3 regions of the Chryseobacterium sp. MYb328 genome follow, and region 3 is predicted to be linked to each of the others. Evidence: riboswitches for the same ligand, from Rfam matches in the RefSeq annotation. Region 3 holds a riboswitch; each other region holds the start of a gene.
The links. A riboswitch is a leader RNA that binds a small molecule or an ion and turns the genes downstream of it on or off. The one in region 3 is predicted to bind cobalamin.
Positions count from the first base shown of each region.

Region 1: it holds a riboswitch for cobalamin, as region 3 does, so the genes downstream of both, metE (5-methyltetrahydropteroyltriglutamate--homocysteine S-methyltransferase) here and prpB (methylisocitrate lyase) in region 3, are expected to answer to the same signal.
Region 2: it holds a riboswitch for cobalamin, as region 3 does, so the genes downstream of both, WH267_RS04745 (TonB-dependent receptor plug domain-containing protein) here and prpB (methylisocitrate lyase) in region 3, are expected to answer to the same signal.

Region 1 covers NZ_JBBGZQ010000041.1:11,844-15,128, forward strand. Annotated here, with positions in the region: gene WH267_RS24500 (bacteriocin-like protein) at 197-481, shown strand; gene WH267_RS24505 (Lrp/AsnC family transcriptional regulator) at 630-1,091, opposite strand; cobalamin riboswitch at 1,280-1,465, shown strand; gene metE (5-methyltetrahydropteroyltriglutamate--homocysteine S-methyltransferase) at 1,641-3,285, shown strand, end outside.
Region 2 covers NZ_JBBGZQ010000003.1:157,926-161,210, forward strand. Annotated here, with positions in the region: gene WH267_RS04745 (TonB-dependent receptor plug domain-containing protein) at 1-1,670, opposite strand, end outside; cobalamin riboswitch at 1,784-1,970, opposite strand; gene WH267_RS04750 (cytochrome-c peroxidase) at 2,101-3,120, opposite strand; gene WH267_RS04755 (MbnP family protein) at 3,137-3,285, opposite strand, start outside.
Region 3 covers NZ_JBBGZQ010000002.1:185,071-188,355, reverse strand. Annotated here, with positions in the region: gene WH267_RS02850 (helix-turn-helix transcriptional regulator) at 1-851, shown strand, start outside; cobalamin riboswitch at 1,187-1,381, shown strand; gene prpB (methylisocitrate lyase) at 1,823-2,731, shown strand; gene prpC (bifunctional 2-methylcitrate synthase/citrate synthase) at 2,718-3,285, shown strand, end outside.

The DNA.
Region 1 (3,285 bases), on a different contig from region 3:
ATTTAAAATTTGAAATATGTTTTTTAAAATTTAGTGAATCAATCAGATACAAACAAAAATGATATACACAATGTTATTCATTTATATTAACGAAATATTAAATAATAAAATTGTTTAATTATTTTATTCAAAATAATATGAGTTTATTATTAATTATCATATATTTGTGATGTATTAATCATATAAAATTTTAATCATGAAAAATTTCAAAAAACTAGACAGAAACGAACTAAAATCAATTTCAGGAGAAGGATTACTTGATCCAATCGGAGGTTTACTAGGAGGTCTAGGAGGCGTTGTTGGTGGCGTTCTTGGAGGAGTAGGTACTATCGTAGGTGGCGTTGTTACCGGAGTAGGTTCTACAGTAGGTGGAGTTATCGGCGGTGTAGGTACTGTTGTAGGAAACGCTTTATGCCAAACACAGTGTGTAGTTAATGGTGTAATCCACATCAAATTATTAGAGTGTGGTTCTACTTGCTAATCAGCAACTCCATTAAAAATTAAAAAAGTATAGCCGCTCTATTCTTAGAGCGGCTTTTTTATTTTTTTATTCTGAATATGATACTAAATATATTACACCTGACAGGTTTTTAAAGCCTGTTAAGTTTTAGGTAAATAAAACAGTCATTTTATAAAGTCAAGCCCTGATTATTTTTTACTTCAGACATTACAAAGGTACTGTGTGTACTTCCTATAGAGTCTACAGAACCCAGCTTATTAAATACAAAATCCTGATAATGTTTCATATCGCGAACCTGAACTTTCAACAGGAAATCAAAATCTCCGGAAATATTGTAACATTCTGCCACTTCTTCAATTTCCAGGATTTCTTTTACAAAATCATAGCCCACAGAGCGGTCATGAATTTTCAATTTAATCTGGCAGAATACCGTAAATCCACGGTTAAGCTTTTCTGCATCCAGAATTGCTGCATATCTTTTTACAAAGCCTTCCTGTTCCAGTCTTTTTACCCTCTCAAAAACAGGAGAAGGTGACAGATTAATTTCCTTAGCAAGTTCTTTAACGGTCAATTTTGCATTGTTCTGAAGCAGTTTCAGCAGTTTTATGTCCTTATCATCAAGTTGTTCCACAGAATATTATTCTTTTATATTTTAAAATCACCCAAATATACAGAATTATATTCTTTAAAAATACAATTTAAAAGCTATATTAACCAAATAAACCCTGTTTAATTGCTAATATATTCTGTTTTAGTAATTTTACACAAAATTAAAATCTTTTATCAGACATACTATTGGTAAAAGATCGTTCTTTACAATCTTCATCAAACAGGAAAGGTTTTACTTAAGGTAGATTAATAGGGAATCGTGTGAGAATCACGAGCTGTCGCGCAACTGTAAGTAACACATCAAAGGTTTCTGTCCTTAGATATCCACTGCCAAAAGCGGGAAGGATGACAGAAACTGTTACAAGTCAGGAGACCTGCCTTTACTGAATTGACAATGCTTTCGCGGTCTGAAGCTTTTGAGTCATACAGATGATCTATTGCAGTACGTTTTATCTCCGGGTGAAACTGTACCAACTGCTTATATCACCTGATCTCAAAAATTTCTATCCCGAACAGCATTCCGAAGCATTCAAAGAGCATTTAAAATAAGTTTAATTTAAAATTTGTAAAAATGCAAACACACATTCTGGGCTATCCGCGTATTGGTAGCAAAAGAGAACTAAAAAAAGCCTGCGAACAGTATTGGTCAGGTAAAATCGTTTTGGAAGAACTTCTTACCGTAGGAAGATCTATCTGCAGCCAGAACTGGAACCTTCAGAAAGAAGCAGGAATCGATCTTATTCCCTGCAATGATTTTTCCTACTACGACCAGGTGCTGGACATGAGCCTTGTGGTAGGAGCTATCCCAACACGTTATCATGAGGTAGCTCTTAAAAAGAACAATTCGGAACTGGATCTTTACTTTGCCATGGCAAGAGGATATCAGAAAGACGGATTGGATATCACTGCGATGGAAATGACGAAGTGGTTTGATACCAATTATCATTATATAGTCCCTGAATTTTATAAAAATCAGCAGTTTAAACTTACCTCAGATAAGATTTTTAATGAATTTGCCGGAGCAAAACAGGCAGGGATCAATGCAAAACCTGTAATTATCGGTTTGGTTTCTTATTTACTTTTAGGAAAGGAAAAAGAAGAAGGATTTGATAAGCTGGATCTTGCCCATAATCTTCTTCCAGTTTATATTGATATCTTATCAAAGTTACAAAGCCAGGGTGCTGAATGGATTCAGTTTGATGAACCTTTCTTAGCCTTAGACCTTACTGAAAAGGCAAAAGAAGCCTATACTTTTGTATATACTGAGCTTAGAAGACAGTTTCCAAAACTTACATTCATTGTAACGACATATTTCGAAGGATTAAAGAACAACCTGTCTCTTGCAGCCTCACTTCCTGTGAATGTACTGCATATTGATCTGATAAGAAACCCTGAGCAGCTTGAAGATGCACTTGATTCTATTCCAGAAAGCCTAAGCTTATCTCTTGGAGTGGTAGATGGCAGAAACATCTGGAAAAATGATTATGAAAAATCTTTATCTATCATCAAAAAAGCAGTTGAAAAATTAGGATCTGAAAGAGTTTTCATCGCTCCTTCATGCTCTCTGCTGCATTCACCATGTGATTTAGATTTTGAAACCGGTCTTCAATCTGAAATCAAAAACTGGCTGGCTTTTGCCAAACAAAAAGTAAAAGAAGTGGTAATCCTTAAAGAGCTGGCTTCGGAAACTTCTGATCATAATATTCTTCTGGATTTTGAAAACAATAAAAAAGCCGCTTCAGACAGAAAAACATCTTTACTGATTCATAATGAAAATGTAAAACTAAGAGCATATTCTATTACAGAGGCAGATTCGCAAAGGAAAAATTCATTCAGTGTCCGTAAAGAGACTCAACAAAAGGCATTACAGCTTCCTTTATTTCCTACGACAACCATCGGGTCATTTCCACAGACTGCTGAAGTAAGAAGCTGGAGAGCAAAATTCAAAAAGGGAGAACTGACTGCCGAGCAATATGATACTTTATTAAAAGAGGAAACCCAAAAAACGATTCGTTGGCAGGAAAGCATCGGAATTGATGTTCTTGTTCATGGTGAGTATGAGCGTAATGATATGGTGGAATATTTCGGAGAGCAATTACAGGGATTTACTTTTACTAAAAACGGTTGGGTACAGAGCTATGGAAGCCGTTCTGTAAAGCCACCAATCATTTTTGGAGATGTCTCAAGGCCTGAACCTATGACGGTGTATTGGTCTC
Region 2 (3,285 bases), on a different contig from region 3:
TACGATAATAATGGTTTAATTTTCACATTCCCTAACATCATTTCAGCCTGTACGTTTACATCTACTCCAATGATTTCAACCTTCCCAAGGTTCACCATCATCCAACGAAACATATTAGTGGTTGGCACTGCTACAATTTTATCTTTTACTTTGTTATAATAGCCATCTACTTTTACATAAAGACCTTTAAATAGGGAATGATCATACCTTTTCTGATAGGTAAATCCTACGTCATACTGATGGGTAAACTCAGGTTGCAGATAGGTATTTCCAACACTCGTATAATACAGGTCATTAAAGGTTGGCAATCTGAAGATATTTTTATAGAAAGCTCTGAGGGTAAGCTCTGGCATTGCTTCCGGCTGATAACTCATAAAGAAAGCAGGTGTCCATTCTCTCCTGTCATCAGGGCGCTTATTCATTTTTACTTCCTCAAAAGTAAATGTTCCTAAAAGACTTCCTAAAAACTTAAACCTGTTCCACTGGTAGGTAGAAGCTAAAGCAACAAGTGTAGTATAGCGGGTAGGATATGAAAATTTATACAAATTAGCATCCATATTATTATACTGAAAATCTCCATTCAGACTGACATCCCAATTAGGAGTGATAGAGTATACATTGGAAGAGGAAAGATAAACCTCCCGTTGAATATAAGTATTGATGGCGGGCATCGCAGACTGAGACAATACCGTATCGTTAAAATAAGTGTAATCGTAAGCAAACTTTGCCTTCAGCTGAGTTTCAAGCTTAGGAAACAGCTTTTTCCTGAAATTGGCCTGAACAAAATAATTTTCATCAAGCATTCTTGCTCCTCTTGCCTTAAAACGGTTCTTCACAATAGGTGCCGGAATACCACGGTTTGAAATATAACCATACCCTCGTATATTCCAGCTTCCGTTATTTAAAGTTCCATTAAGAGCAGCTTCAAAGCGTTTTGCTTTAATGTCGGAGTCATATCTTTTGGAAATAGTATCAGAAGCAGTAGCCCCATTAGGATATTTCCTGCTATAGTGGAACTTATAAAGCCCATCACTTTGGAGAAATTCTGCACTGACGCTTGCTGAAATTCTTTTTGAAATCTTTTGCTCTAAGCGAAAAGAAGGATTAAATAAATCAATAGAAGCACTTTTTGCTCTGATCAGAAGATTGGTTTTCCTGTTTCCTGTGAATACCGGTGTTTTGGGTTGTAAATAAATAGATCCTGACGATCCGAAGTCTTTTGCCGGTTGAAAAATTTCACTTTTCTGACCATTGTACAACGAGATCTCTTCCAGATCATCCAGAGAATATCTTCCCAAATCGACCACTCCGTTCTGAGCATTCCCAAGCTGGATTCCATCATAGAAAACACCTACATTCTGGCTTCCCATACTTCGGATATTGACCGTCTTCAAACCACCCATTCCACCGTAATCTTTAATCTGAACTCCGGAGAAATACCTTAATGCATCCGCAACAGAATGACTATTAAGCCTTTCAAGCTCTTCACCCTGTAAGACCTGTGCAGGCAAGATTTCTTTAAAGTTTTTTTTGTAAATATTGACAGTCTTTATGACTTCTCCTTTGATACTGTCTTTTTTTCTGGTTTGAGAAAATAGAATTTGAGAGGTTAACACGAATACCGTGAAAACAATTGTATGGAATTGAAATGTAGTTAGTTTTGCTATCATTAGCTCATTCATGGATCATGATGACGCTAATGGATATAAGAAAAGCAACGACAAAGCACAGCTGTTACTGCACAGAATCATTGTTGTCCTAAGCTTTATTCCACGAAAGCGTCAAACGTTTATTATTTCTGGCAGGTCTTCTGACTTACTCCGTTTTTGAAATCCTTCCCATTCCTAAAAACAGTGGATCTATTCTTCAAAAACTTTGGTGCGGAGCTTACAGCAGCGGGTCTGTTCCAGATTTTCACCGGATTCCCTTTTAAGAGCTTATTATGGCTCACCAAATTCCGGCAAAGATATAAAATTCTCACCAGATACGATGGCATGCAGAATAAAATGATTATCAATTAGTAAACATGAAAAATCCCGCTAGATTGTAACGGGATTTAAGCAATCAATTTTTGTTGAGTTTTTCTGTTTTTACCCGTGATTATTTTTTTACAAATTCACGATCACTAAGCGTTTTCATAAACAGGATAAGATTTGTCTTTTCCTGCTCCGAGAGAGGAATTCTGTTTCCATTATTTTTAAAAACAGGATCAAGGTTATCTGCAGATAAAACACCTTTGTCAAAATAATCAAGGACTGCCCTTAATGTTGGGAACTGTCCATAACTTCCATAAGGTGCTGTATATTCTACATTTCTTAAAGAAGGAACCCGAAAACTCATATAATCTGCCGGAATACCCGTAACCCTTCCACGGCCGGCTTCATTGGTATCCGGATTTACAGGAAACCCAATATTCCTGAAACTCTGATCAGTAAACAACTCTGTATTATGACAACCCGCACATTTCTGTTGAAAAGTCTGATATCCCAAGGCTTCATTTTCTGTAAAACTTTCTCCTTCTTTCCGTTTTACCTTATCATACTTGCTATTGGCAGAAATCAGAGTGTACTCATACTGTGCAATACTCTTATAAATCCTTTCAGCAGTAATGGCTTCATCTCCAAATGCTTTTCTGAATAAATCTTTATACATCATATCATCCCTTATTTTCCCTATCACTTCCAGAATAGAAGACCCCATTTCTTCATGAGTAATAATAGGAACCAACGGCTGTTTTTCCAATTCAAGGATATTGCCATCCCAATTATAAAACTTCATAAAGAGCATATTCTGAATAGCGGGAACATTTCGCAACCCTACTCTATTCTGAATTCCTATTCCCTGTGCATTATGATCTGCAAAAGAATTTCCCTGAATATGACAGCTGGAACAGGAAATAGTATTATCTGCACTTAACCTTTTCTCATTAAATAATTTCTCCCCTAATTCTACTCCATATTTTGTAGGTTTATTAGAGTTCACCGAATTGTTTAGTTCCGGAAACCCAGACGGAATATTGAGCAAGACCTGTGGATTATCGTCAGAAATAGGTTCGTAACGATCATTATTACAAGATATTAACAGAATGAAAATGGCTAAAAAACTTAATCCTTTTTTCATTGCAGCAGAGAAGAGTCTAGTTTTCAACACCACTCACTGAAAACATTCCGGAAATATCACTTGAACCATTTCCACCAAGGTTATCAACAAATTTTACCATTTGGTTAGCAGTATGAATATTCGGAGTAGCATTACCATCTGATCCTGTTCCCGTAACCAATACAA
Region 3 (3,285 bases):
GTTTTGAGAATGTTCACATTGGCTTCGGGAATGTTTCACTTGAAAATAAAGTATTACTGTACTTTGAGGCCGATTTCGAAAGTGTTGAAATGCATTTTTCATTAAAAGGAAAAAGCGCTGCTCTTTCAGAGAATTTCAACAATAAAGTTTGTTTTGAAAGTTATCAGCATAATATAATTTATGCCCATCAGATGAGTGGCCAGATGGAATTCGACGGTCATGAAATGCAGATCCTGGAAGTTAATTTAGCCCCGGATTTTTTTAAGAAATTCCTTCCTGAAGACTCTGAACTATTCAATACATTCAGAAATGCTATTGAGAAACAGCATTCATGTCTTATCAATCCGGACCATTGCCGGATCAGCCTGGAAATGTACCAGGTTCTGAACGACATCATTCACTGCGACAGAAAAGGTATTTTTAAAAGAATCTACCTTGAAGCCAAGGTGGCTGAACTTCTTCTTTTACAACTGGAACAGCTTTTTAATACTACTTCTTCCACCTCATCACTTCTTAAAAAAGATGAAGATAAAATTTATGCAGTGAGAGATTTTATCGTCAATAACCTTAATGAAAACTGTTCATTAATAGACCTTGCCCATCAGGTAGGAACCAATGAATTTACTTTAAAAAAGGGATTTAAAGAGCTTTTCGGAACTACCGTATTCGGCTTCTGGAATGATATAAAGATGGAACATGCAAAAAAAATGCTTATAGAAGGAGATCTAAGTATTAATGAAATTTCTGAGGTGATTGGATATAAAAATTCCAGACATTTTTCAGCAGCATTTAAGAGAAAATATAACATCATTCCAAGCCAGTTTAAATACGGAAACGGAATCAGCCGCTAAATTTTTTCTTATATTTTAAATGCAGTATTTTAGAAATTAACTCCAATTTTGAAGCTTTGAACTTATTCAGTATTTTCCTTCTGTTTTTAAATATGAAAAGTTACTACAAAAACACACCTTTTATTTAAATCAATTTAAAATTCTATCTTATTTGTTAACAATTTGGTAATTAAAAACCCGGGCAAATTCCAGATATTATTTTAAAAACATCAAAAGATACATTTCGTAATCAAAACGTTATCAACAAATTACATTCAATTAATTATTGTTCGCATAAAATATTTTGTCGTTTTCATAAAATGTCTATATTTACCACCAAGGAGTTCTTAACACCTTCTTTATCAACCGAAATTGGTAACACTTAGCTGTGTATTAAAAGGGAATCGTGTGCAAATCACGAACTGTCGCGCAACTGTAAGTAACAACAAAAAGGTTTTTATCAAATTCATATCCACTGTATGCTCCGGTATATGGGAAGGATGATAAAAACCGTTACAAGTCAGGAGACCTGCCTATTTCGAATTGACGATGCTTTCGCGGTTTGAAGCTTATAGTCAGGTATGATACGGTATGGATAATGATATGATAAAATAGTTTATCAACTCGTATTATTTTTTGAGATAGATAATAGCAGAACAACAGGTTCTTCTATGAATCTACCGCTCATCCGTGTCACCTTTCCGTAATTTTTCTTTCTCACAAAGCATTGTGAAGTCTGCAGGAACTTTTTATAGCGTTTAATGCATGTAAAAAGTAAAAAATGTACCTAACCCATTTCGATAATTCCTACACACCCAACAGATCTGTCAAGATCCTGAAATGCTGTTTCCTAAAAAACACACAGATTTTCTGTCTGTTGGCAGCAAATCGAAGCGATACTCATTATTCTCTTTTTACTTCCCTGCAATTAAATCATGATCGCTATTCTTCTCTATCTGTAAACAAATTTCACCTAAACCATAAATATTACAATGACTAAAAATGAAAACTGGAAGTCTCCCGGTACTCAATTCCGGAAGGCTATGCAAAAAGAAAGTCCTCTTCAGATTGTCGGGGCCATCAATGCCAACCATGCATTATTGGCCAAACAAGCCGGCTTCAATGCCATTTATCTTTCAGGCGGCGGCGTTGCTGCCGGATCTTTAGGAATTCCTGATTTGGGAATTACCACGCTGGAAGATGTATTAATTGATATTCAAAGAATTACCAATGTCTGTGATTTACCTTTACTGGTAGATGTGGATACAGGATTTGGCCCATCAGCATTCAACGTCGCCAGAACTGTAAAATCATTGATTAAAGCAGGTGCAGCAGCTTTACATATCGAAGATCAGGTGGGAGCAAAACGTTGTGGACATCGTCCAGGAAAAGAACTCGTAACCAAAGAAGAGATGTCAGACAGGCTGAAGGCTGCTGCAGATGCCCGTACAGATGAAAGTTTTGTAATCGGAGCCAGAACGGATGCTTTTGCCAATGAAGGGCTGGAAAAAACTCTTGAAAGAGCCATTGCCTATAAGGAAGCCGGTGCTGATTTTATTTTTGCCGAAGCAGTTCCTGATCTAAGTTTTTATCAAAAATTCGTTGATGCAGCGGGAATCCCTGTATTGGCCAACATCACAGAGTTTGGAATGATTGATATGTATACGGTTGATGAATTAAAAGATGCAGGCGTAGGATTGATCCTTTACCCTCTTTCAGCTTTCCGTGCAGCCAATAAAGCGGCCCTGAATGTCTATGAACACATCCGCAAAGACGGAACCCAGGCCCATGTATTAGACACTATGCAGACCAGAGAAGAACTCTATCAAAGCATTGGATACCATGATTATGAACAAAAATTAGATAACCTTTTTAAACAAAATAGTAATGTCAACGAATAGCGAACCAACATTCAAGCCTAAGAAAAGCGTTGCCCTTTCTGGAGTAGCAGCAGGCAATACAGCGCTTTGCAGCGTAGGAAAAAGTGGAAATGATCTCCACTACAGAGGATATGACATCCTGGATCTGGCTGAAAAAGCGGAGTTTGAAGAAGTAGCTTACCTTTTGATCTATGGTCAGCTGCCTACCGGAGCTCAATTGAAAAATTACAAAGCTAAATTAAAGTCTTTAAGAGGGTTACCCCATTCTGTAAGAAATATTTTAAAGAGTATTCCGGCAGCGGCACATCCGATGGATGTAATGAGATCCATGGTATCCGCTATTGGCAGTATTCAACCGGAAAAAGACGATCATAATATTGCCGGAGCGAGGGATATTGCAGATAAATTACTGGCATCATTCAGTTCGGGTTTATTATACTGGTATCACTATACCCATAATGGAAAAGAGATTGATGTAGAAACAGATGACGATACGATTGGAGGGCATTTTCTTCATTTATTACATGGAAAAAAACCTTCTGATTCATGGGTAAGAGCCATGCAGATCTCGTTAA